3 regions of the Streptomyces sp. NPDC096013 genome follow, and region 3 is predicted to be linked to each of the others. Evidence: riboswitches for the same ligand, from Rfam matches in the RefSeq annotation. Region 3 holds a riboswitch; each other region holds the start of a gene.
The links. Region 3 has a riboswitch for cyclic di-AMP ahead of ACIRB1_RS15890 (NlpC/P60 family protein). Riboswitches for the same ligand answer to the same signal wherever they lie in the genome.
Positions count from the first base shown of each region.

Region 1: it holds a riboswitch for cyclic di-AMP, as region 3 does, so the genes downstream of both, ACIRB1_RS12565 (transglycosylase family protein) here and ACIRB1_RS15890 (NlpC/P60 family protein) in region 3, are expected to answer to the same signal.
Region 2: it holds a riboswitch for cyclic di-AMP, as region 3 does, so the genes downstream of both, ACIRB1_RS07005 (M23 family metallopeptidase) here and ACIRB1_RS15890 (NlpC/P60 family protein) in region 3, are expected to answer to the same signal.

Region 1 covers NZ_JBIWGK010000003.1:217,874-221,075, reverse strand. Annotated here, with positions in the region: gene ACIRB1_RS12570 (transglycosylase family protein) at 440-1,453, shown strand; cyclic di-AMP (ydaO/yuaA leader) riboswitch at 1,646-1,814, shown strand; gene ACIRB1_RS12565 (transglycosylase family protein) at 1,824-2,525, shown strand; gene eno (phosphopyruvate hydratase) at 2,857-3,202, shown strand, end outside.
Region 2 covers NZ_JBIWGK010000001.1:1,665,152-1,668,353, forward strand. Annotated here, with positions in the region: gene ACIRB1_RS07000 (GntR family transcriptional regulator) at 1-485, opposite strand, end outside; gene ACIRB1_RS07005 (M23 family metallopeptidase) at 674-1,429, opposite strand; cyclic di-AMP (ydaO/yuaA leader) riboswitch at 1,443-1,594, opposite strand; gene ACIRB1_RS07010 (M16 family metallopeptidase) at 1,809-3,197, opposite strand; gene ACIRB1_RS07015 (M16 family metallopeptidase) at 3,194-3,202, opposite strand, start outside.
Region 3 covers NZ_JBIWGK010000004.1:256,530-259,731, forward strand. Annotated here, with positions in the region: gene ACIRB1_RS15885 (DUF1996 domain-containing protein) at 1-1,503, opposite strand, end outside; cyclic di-AMP (ydaO/yuaA leader) riboswitch at 1,840-2,013, shown strand; gene ACIRB1_RS15890 (NlpC/P60 family protein) at 2,022-3,202, shown strand, end outside.

The DNA.
Region 1 (3,202 bases), on a different contig from region 3:
CGACTCCCCGGCCGGGCAACCCACCCCGTGAACCCGACCTCCCGGCGGGGCAACCCACCCCGCCAACCCAACTCCCCAGCCAGGCAACCCGCCCCGTGAGCCCGATCTCCCATCCGGGCATCCCGCCTCGCCAACCAACCCGACTCCCCACCCAGGCACACCACTTCGCCAACCCGACTCCCCGGCCGGGCAACCCACCCCGCCAACCCGACCCCCCACCCACACAACCCGCCCCGTCACCCCCTCCCCGAACCCGTCCCCCCGCCCCCTAAACCCGAAAGTGACACTTCCTCAACTCTGTGATCTTCACGTGATCTCCGTGGCATTAACTTGTGACAAGTGATCGACTGTGGATACGTTCACCTACCAGCGCGGCGACCCGTACGACCCCAACCCCCCACCGCCGCGCGCTCCCCGCTGTCACGCGAAAGGTCTCCGCATGCTCTCCGGGAACGGTCGTCACCGTCGCCCCCGTCAGGCTCCGGCTCTTCTCGTCGCGGCCGGGGTGACCGGGTCCGCCATCGCGATTCCGCTGCTCGGTGCCGCCTCCGCGAACGCCGCCGACGGCACCACCTGGGACAAGGTGGCCAACTGCGAGAGCGGCGGCTCCTGGAGCGAGAACAGCGGCAACGCCTACTACGGCGGGCTACAGATGTCCCTGGACGACTGGGACAAGTACGGCGGCCTCGACTATGCCCCGAGCCCCGACCTGGCCAGCCGCTCCCAGCAGATAGCCGTCGCCGAGAAGATCCTCGACGCCGAGGGCACCACCCCGTGGCTCACCTGCGCGCTGCTCTCCGGCCTCACCACGAACTCCGGTTCGACGGACGTCGACACCGGCGTCGCGAGTGACGCCCCGTCGGCCGGTGCGACGGACTCCAGCGGCTCCTCCGACTCCTCCGGTTCCTCGGGCTCTTCCGCTTCGTCCGGGTTGTCCGAATCCGGCACCTCCGGTACCCCCGGCACCACGGATTCGTCGTCCTCCGACTCGTCCGGCACCTCGTCGAGCCCCTCGCCCTCCGCGAAGGACAACCCGACCAACTCCTCCAAGTCCGACAAGTCCACCACTCCTTCGAAGAGCGGCAACTCGGCCGAGGCCTCTCCGAAACTCGACGAATCGGACAACTCGGCCCAGGCGGTGGGCAAATCGAGCCTCGTCGACACCGGCGCGCTCGATGACGTGAGCGGTGCGAGCGGCACGGGTGGTGCGAGCGGTGTGGACGCGCCGCAGAGTGTCGGGAAGCACCGCGGGGCGAGTGCCGAGGAGAGCGTGACGCCGCAGACGTACATCGTCCGCGCCGGCGACTCCCTCGCGTCCATCGCCGACTCCCTTGGCTTCGACGGCGGATGGCGTGCGCTCTACGCCGAGAACAAAAAGGTGATAGGCGCCGATCCGACACAGATCGCCGCCGGTCAGACGCTGGACGTCGGGACGGAAACGGGCGGAAAGTAGCAGGAATACAGCGGGAGTTCACGTCACGCTTCGCGCTGAATGTCCGGTTTGGCGAAAGTGTGGGATGAGTCTCAGAAGCCCTGATCGTCTTTGAAATCCCGCGGATTCTCTGTCTACGGTCAAGGCCGCTCGTCACCACGAGCACCGGTTGCCGCAACGCCGAGTCCTGCCAGCGGCCTCCGGGAACAGTCGTCGCGTCAAGCGCCGTAGGCAGGAGCGGGGGACCCAAGGTAAGTGCCGGGCCCGGCAGTTGATGCCGGGTGCGGCTTGGGGTGAAGTCGTGCGCCGAGAGGTGCGCGGCCGGGCAACTCACACGGCCCGAACCCGACAGCTCACCTCGCAGGCGTCGGTGAGGGGATTGGGATCTTCCATGCTGTTTTCCAGCAAGGGCAAGCACCGCCGTCCGTCCAAGGCCACCCGCGTCGCCACGCTCGCCGGCGTGACCGGTGTCGCCATCGCCGCCCCGCTCATGGCGACCGGCAGTGCCTCCGCCGCCACCGCCTCCGAGTGGGACACCGTCGCCCAGTGCGAGTCCGGCGGCAACTGGTCCATCAACACCGGCAACGGTTACTACGGCGGTCTCCAGTTCTCCGCGTCCACCTGGGCCGCGTACGGCGGCACCGCCTACGCCTCCACCGCGAACCAGGCCTCCAAGTCCCAGCAGATAGCCATCGGCGAGAAGGTTCTCGCCGCCCAGGGCAAGGGCGCCTGGCCCACCTGTGGCACCGGCCTGTCGGGCGCTTCCTACTCCGGCGGCAGCTCCTCCAGCTCCAGCGGCTCCAACAGCGGCAGCTCGTCGAGCGGAAGCTCCACCAGCGAGCGCTCCAGCGGCGACACCACCGCCTCCCGCTCCGCCGAGCGTCCGGCCGCCAAGAAGACCGTCACCACCCCGACCGGCAAGAAGGTCAAGAAGGGTGACGGCGAGTACAAGGTCGTCAAGGGTGACACCCTCAGCTCCATCGCCGAGAAGCACAAGGTGAAGGGCGGCTGGCAGAAGCTGTTCAAGCTGAACAAGGACATCATCGACGACGCCGACTTCATCTTCCCGGGTCAGCAGCTCCACCTGAAGTGACCTACGCGGCTCGTAGCTGAACCACAGCTCCCTCCTATCCGTGGTGTCCACCATGGAGACCCCGTGAGGGCCACCCCCGTCCCACACGGGCCCCCCGCTCCGGTGCGTGTTCCCCCGTACGCACCGGAGCGGGGCTTTTTGCGTCCCCCGGCCTGCCGCCCCGTGCTCATGCCCGCCGCTTGCCGGGACTTTTTGTTCCGTTCGGAAACAATTTACTCTCGGTTCTGTCCATCAGGCGGCCGACCGGATGGCCAATCGCCCCGAGCCGGTTAGGCTCGTCTCGCAGAGCCGCTGCGGTGCTGCCGTAGCCGCGTCAGATCCCAAGAAGGAGATGCTCGTGCCGTCCATCGACGTCGTCGTAGCCCGGGAAATCCTGGACTCCCGAGGCAACCCCACGGTCGAGGTCGAGGTCGGCCTCGACGACGGCAGCACGGGTCGTGCCGCCGTTCCGTCCGGCGCCTCCACGGGTGCCTTCGAAGCCATCGAGCTGCGTGACGGTGACCCCAACCGCTACGGCGGCAAGGGTGTCGAGAAGGCCGTCCTCGCCGTCATCGAGCAGATCGGCCCGGAGCTCGTCGGCTACGACGCCACCGAGCAGCGCCTGATCGACCAGGCCATGTTCGACCTGGACGCCACCGACAACAAGGGCTCGCTCGGCGCCAACGCCATCCTCGGCG
Region 2 (3,202 bases), on a different contig from region 3:
GCGTCCACCGCGTACATCCAGGCGATCTTGTGCCGCAGCTGGGTCAGCATCGAGGTCAGCGCGGGACTCCCGGAGGCCTGGGACAGCGTCTCGTGGAACCAGCTGCCCAGGGAGCGCAGATCCTCGCTGTTGCCCCGCCTGGCCCGCTCCTGGCCCAGCCTGACGAGGCCGCGCAGCACCTTGAGGTGGGCCTCGGTGCGCCGCTGCGCGGCCCGTGAGGCGCCGAGCGGCTCCAGCAGCATCCGCATCTCCAGCAGGTCGGCGGCCTCCTGCTCGGTCGGTTCCGCGACGCACGCGCCCGCGTGCCGCCGGGTCACCACGAACCCCTCGGCCTCCAGCGTGCGCAGGGCCTCCCGGACGGGGACGCGCGAGACCCCGTACCGGCGCGCGAGGAGTTCCTCCGTGAGCCGGCTGCCGCGCTCGTAGACACCGGCGACGATGTCGTCCCGGATCGCCGTGCATACCGAGTGCGCCGGAATACGCATGTCCGACCTCCGCCTTAATCCCCGTGAAACGTCGACGATTGACGTGTGTTCCGTGACTCTATTGCAATGAGCGGGAATTTCCGATGGGGGGCCGGAATCCATGCATATTTTTTGGACAGGAGGGCTCCGGAAACGCCGAAAGCCCCGGCCGGGCGGGCCAGGGCTTCGGGAAGTGCGGTGCTACGCCGTCAGACGTTCACGCCGTGCTTGCGGAGGTAGGCGACGGGGTCGACGTCCGAGCCGTACTCCGCGGTGGTGCGGGCCTCGAAGTGGAGGTGCGGTCCGGTGACGTTGCCGGTCGCCCCGGAGAGGCCGATCTGCCGGCCCGGGGTGACCGTCTGGCCGACGGAGACACCGATGGACGACAGGTGGCCGTACATGGTGTACATGCCGTCGGCCATCTTGATCACCACTTGATTGCCGTACGAGCCGCCCCAGCCGGCCTCGACGACGGTGCCGGAACCGACAGCGTGGACCGAGGTGCCGGTCGAGGCGTGGAAGTCGATGCCGGTGTGGGCGCCGGACGACCAGAGGGAACCGCCGGTCTTGTAGCCGGTGGAGACGTACGAGCCGGTGACCGGTGCGACGAAGGTGTTGAGCCTCTTGCGCTCGGCGGCACGGGCGGCGCGCTCCTTGGCCTCGTGCTCCGCCTTGGCCTGCGCGGCGGCCCTGGCCCGGGCCTCCTCCTTGGCCTGCGCCTCGGCGGCGGCCTGCCGCTGGGCGGCGGCCTGGGCGTCGATCTTCTCGGCCACGGAGTCGCCGATGGCGATGACGGGGGTGAGTCCGGTCTGTTCTGCGGCGGGCTCCGCGGCGAACGCCGGGGCGCTCGCGAGGGTGCCGATGACGCCGGTGGTGGTGAGGGCCGCGACGCTCGCGACACGAACGGTGGTGCGGTGGGTCCGGCTCGGGCGACGGTGCTTCCCGGTGGCGCGGGTGAACGCCATGGAGTGGCTGATCCTTTCCTTCCTTCTCGCCTACCGGGTTAGCTGACGGGTTCGGAGCAGGAAGGTCTCCTACGGACCCCCTCCACGGGCGTCCGATTCACCCCAGGGACGTGGGTCCCCGGCTCCCCTGGCTCGCGCCGTACGGGGACTCGGCGATGACTGTCCGGTGCCGCGAGTGCGGCGCGGTGCCTGACGGACAGCCGGACCGACGCTAAGGGGGGCCACTTTCAATCCCCAAACGGATCAAGGTTTTTGTTGCACATGCCACAGGGCAGACAGGCAACCTCTCCCCCAATTCGGACAATAGGGGGCCCTGGTGACTCTTCAGCCACCAGGGCCCCCACGCGCGCGTGCCGCTCATCGGCCCGCTACGGGTCGTCTACTCGGCCGGGACGACGGTCACTTCGCCGATGCCGAGCGCTTCCACGGGCGCCTTGATCTGCTCCGCGTCGCCGACCAGGATCGTCACCAGACGGTCCACCGGGAAGGCGTTCACGACCGCCGCGGTGGCCTCCACGGTGCCGGTCGCGGCGAGCTGCTGATACAGCGTCGCCTGGTAGTCGTCGGGCAGGTGCTGCTCGACCTGGTCGGCCAGCGTGCTCGCGACGGCCGCGGCGGTCTCGTACTTGAGCGGCGCCACCCCGACGAGGTTCTGCACGGCGACGTCACGCTCGGCGTCGGTGAGGCCGCCCTCGGCGAGCTTGCGCAGCACCGTCCACAGGTCGTCCAGCGCGGGACCGGTGTTCGGGGTGTCCACGGAGCCGCTGATGGCGAGCATCGCGGCGCCCGTGCCGTCGGGTGCCGAACGCAGCACCTGGCCGAACGCCCGCACACCGTAGGTGTAGCCCTTCTCCTCGCGCAGGACGCGGTCCAGGCGGGAGGTGAGGGTGCCGCCGAGGCAGTACGTGCCGAGCACCTGGGCCGGCCACACGCGGTCGTGCCGGTCGGCTCCGACACGGCCGATGAGCAGCTGCGTCTGGACGGCGCCGGGACGGTGCACGATCACGACCCGCCCGGTGTCGTCGGCGGTCACCGGCGGCACGGGACGCGGCTGCGCGGAGGAGCCCGTCCACGAACCCAGGGTGTCGGCGAGCAGCGCGTCCAGGTCGATGCCGGTGAGGTCGCCGACGACCACGGCGGTGGCCGTCGCGGGGCGGACGTGCCGCTCGTAGAAGGCGCGTACGGACGCCGAGTCGATCTTCTCGACGGTCTCCTCGGTGCCCTGGCGCGGACGCGACATGCGCGAGCTCGCCGGGAACAGCTCCTTGGAGAGCTCCTTGGCGGCGCGGCGCGAGGGGTTGGCCGTCTCGTGCGGGATCTCGTCGAGGCGGTTGCGGACCAGCCGCTCGATCTCGCTGTCCGCGAAGGCGGGCGCGCGCAGCGCGTCGGAGAGCAGGCCGAGCCCCTTGGCCAGGCGCGAGGCCGGGACCTCCAGGCTGAGGCGCAGCCCGGGGTGGTCGGCGTGCGCGTCGAGAGTGGCGCCGGAGCGCTCCAGCTCGGCGGCGAACTCCTCGGCGGAGTGCTTGTCGGTGCCCTCGGAGAAGGCGCGCGCGGTGATCGTGGCGACACCGTCCAGGCCGGCCGGCTCGGCGTCCAGGGGCGCGTCCAGGAGCACCTCCACGGCGACGACCTGCTGGCCGGGGCGGTGGCAGCGCAGGACCGTCAGGCCGTTGGCCAGCGTGCCGCGTTCGGGGGCCGGGAAGGCCCACGGCCTGGCCTCGCCGGCCTGGGGCTGGGGGTGGAATTCCATCGTGGCGAGCTCGGTCACTTGGC
Region 3 (3,202 bases):
ACCCGAGCCGGAGCCGCCGCCCGAGCCGCCGGGGTCGTTGTCCGTCCCCGCGCCGCACTTCTCGCCGTTGTTGATGCAGTTGACCATGTCCTTCATCAGGCCCTCGTCGAAGACGTTGATGAAGTCGCCGTGGTCGGTGACGGGCTTGTGCTGCTGCTCGGGGAAGGAGTCCACCGCGAACAGCGGAGTCGTCTTCCCGCCGTCCTGGAGGCTCGGCGCCTGCACGTCGTAGACGATCCGCTGGACCAGTTGCGGGATGGCCTCGAAGCCGTCGGGGCAGGTGCCGTCGGCGGCCTCGAAGGCCACGTGGGTGCGGTGGTTGGCGCTGTCGATGTTGCGGCCGTCCCAGCAGCTCTGGAACTTGAAGGTGCGCACCACGTCACTGCCGGACGGGCACAGCGGGTACTTGTCCTTGAGCTGCCGGTCCTCGAAACCGGTGCAGCTCCAGGAGGCGTTGGCGTTGGCCGGGCCGTTCACGAAGGCCTTGGCGTCGCCGGTGATGATGCGCAGGAGGCGCGGCATCGCGACGACCTTGCTCTTCGGGTTGCCCACGAACGTCAGCGTGGCCGCCTTCGCCGTGACGATCTGGCCGGAGTTGCCCTCAGTGCCGCCGCCGGGCTTGTCGGCGTCCCGCTCCTGCTTGCCGTTCTGGAGCCGCAGCACGGGCCAGTAGTACGTGGACTTGTCGCCCGGGTTCTCGCAGCTCGTGTTCGCCTTCGCCAGGTCGTCGTCGCTGGCGAACGCGTTGTTGGACTGGTTGCCGACGTAGTCGTGGAAGTGGTGGGCGCCGTTGCTCACTCCGGGGGCGACGATCACGTTGTCGGAGTTGAACAGGCCGTTCTCGTTCACCCCGCAGGCGGTGACGAACGTGCCGCGGGAGGCGTCGGCCTGGTCCTGTGCGGCGTTCACGTTGGGCTGTACGGAGGTGATGTCCGCGTAGTCCGAGGCGACGGGTCCGTTCGTGGACTGCTGGTTGCCCTGCTGGTCCTGGCCGCCCTGGCCGCCGGCGCTGCCGGTGGGGTCGCCGCTGCCGTCGCTGCTGCCCTTGCCGTCGCCGCTCTGGCCGTCGGACCCGTTCGTGGGCGCGATCAGCGTGCAGCCGGCGAGCGCGTCGAGTCCCTCCGGGCGGTCGCCGACGCGCGCGATGGCGTCGTTGATCCGGCCGATCGTCGCGGCGCGCTTCTCCTTCAACGGATTCATGATCGCGTTGTCGGCGAAGGAGGCGTCCTGGCGTATGGACTCGGTGGAGTCCTTGAGTTTCTGGTAGGCCTCGGTTATCTGCTGGTCCAGAAGCGCGAGTTGGTTGTCGACCTCCGTCTTCGCCGCGTCGGGCACGGTCGTCAACTGGGTCCCGATGTCCGGGCAGTCGATCGTCGCGCCGCCCGATGCCGCATCGGGAGACCCTTGCTGGGTGGTGTCACCGCCCCAGCCTTCGGACGCCGACGCGTAGACGTTCGCCGCCACCAGTCCTCCGCCGCCCAGCATCAGGGCGACTGCTGCCATCGTCGCGCGTCGTGCGCCCGTGGGGCGTCTGCGCGTGTTGCGTGCCAAGGAAGTTGCTCCTACGCGTATCGGTCGGCCCGGCTCGTCCCGGCATGGAAATCCCTCGCACCCATACGGAGCCGAGGCCCAGTGTGTTCAACCGTCCCAAAAATTCATAGCGATCTCTTAGGAAGCTCTCGGCACGGTGGCCCCCAAGCGCCCTCGCCAGTCTCAGGACGAGGTAAAGGTCACAAATACGTATCGGACATATCGCGCTTCAACCTTCACACGAGGCACACACGTTGGCTAGGTTGACGCCCAGGCCGTACGACCTACACCGGCGATCAGCGCCGGGCCGCGCGGCTCGCGTCGAATCCGGTGCGTCGCTCGCGACAGCCGGAGCCGGGGACCCAACCGACTTGGGGTGAATCGGCCCAACTGCCCATCGGGGCAAGGGTCGTAGGGCACACCTTCCGTGATCGACCGCCCGAACCCGACAGCTAACCCGGTAGGCGCGTTACGGAAGGAGCACGTCTGCCATGCCGGCAGAACGAAGTAAGCGCACCGGAGGCAGTGGCCCCACCGTGGACGACCGACCCAGCCGTGATGAAGTCCAGCGGCGGATCAACTCCCTGTATGACAGGGCCGAGACAGCCACCGGGAACTACAACGCCACCCGTGCGATGTCCGGGGGCCCGCGCAAGCGTGTCGAACCCCGGTCCGGCGCTTCGCGTCCTTCCGATCCCACCCTCGACGCCGTCACCCGGCGGTTGTTCGACCGGGCGCGGGCCCAACTCGGCCCGACCGTACCGGCGGTCCTGCCGCCCAGCAGGACTTCGGCCGGTCCGGCGGCGGCACGTTCCGAGCGGCGCCTCGACGGCGAGGGCAGCGGGCGGGCGCTCGAAGCGCAGCCCGGCCTCGCCGTCGCCGAGCTGACCGCGGGGGCGTCCGTACCGGACATCACCAGCCAGCAACTCGGGGCACCCGTCGCGGAGTTGACCGCCCGACCGGTCGCCGAGCTGCTGCCCGCCGCGCCGCAGGCTCCGCAAGCGCGGGCGCCGCAGGTGCAGGCGCCGCAGGCACCGCGCGCTTCTCAGCAGCCGCAGCCGACCGTGCTCGACCTGCCGCCCGTGCCCGCCGTCGAGATGGCACCGGCGCCTTTCGCGCAGCCACAGCAGTTCACCCCGGCATTCGCCCCGGCACCGGCCTTCGACCCGCTCACCGCGGACCTCGATCTGCTCCCGTCCATCGCCGCACCGCGCGCCGAACCGGCCCCGGCGCGGGCCACCTGGCCGCCGGCCGAGTCCAACTGGCCCACTCCGGAGACGACTTGGTCGACCGGGCAGACCGCGGTGATCCCCGAGCAGCAGACGTGGTCGACCGGCCAGACGCCGATCGTGGCCGCCCCGGAGACCCCCTGGTCCAGCGGTCAGATGCCGATGGTGCCCGAGCAGCAGACCTGGTCCACGGGCCAGCTGCCCGCCATGCCCCAGCAGCAGATCTGGTCAAGCGGCGAGATGCCGGTCGTGTCCCAGCAACAAGCCGCGTCCACCGGGCAGACACCGGTCGCGGCCCAGCAACAGGCCACATCCACCGGTCAGTTCCCGGTCGTGCCCGAGCAACAGCCGTGGGCCACCGGCCAGATGCCCGTCGTGGCCGCGCAGGAGCCGACGTGGTCGACCGGGCAGACACCCGTGATCCCCGAGCAGCAGACGTGGTC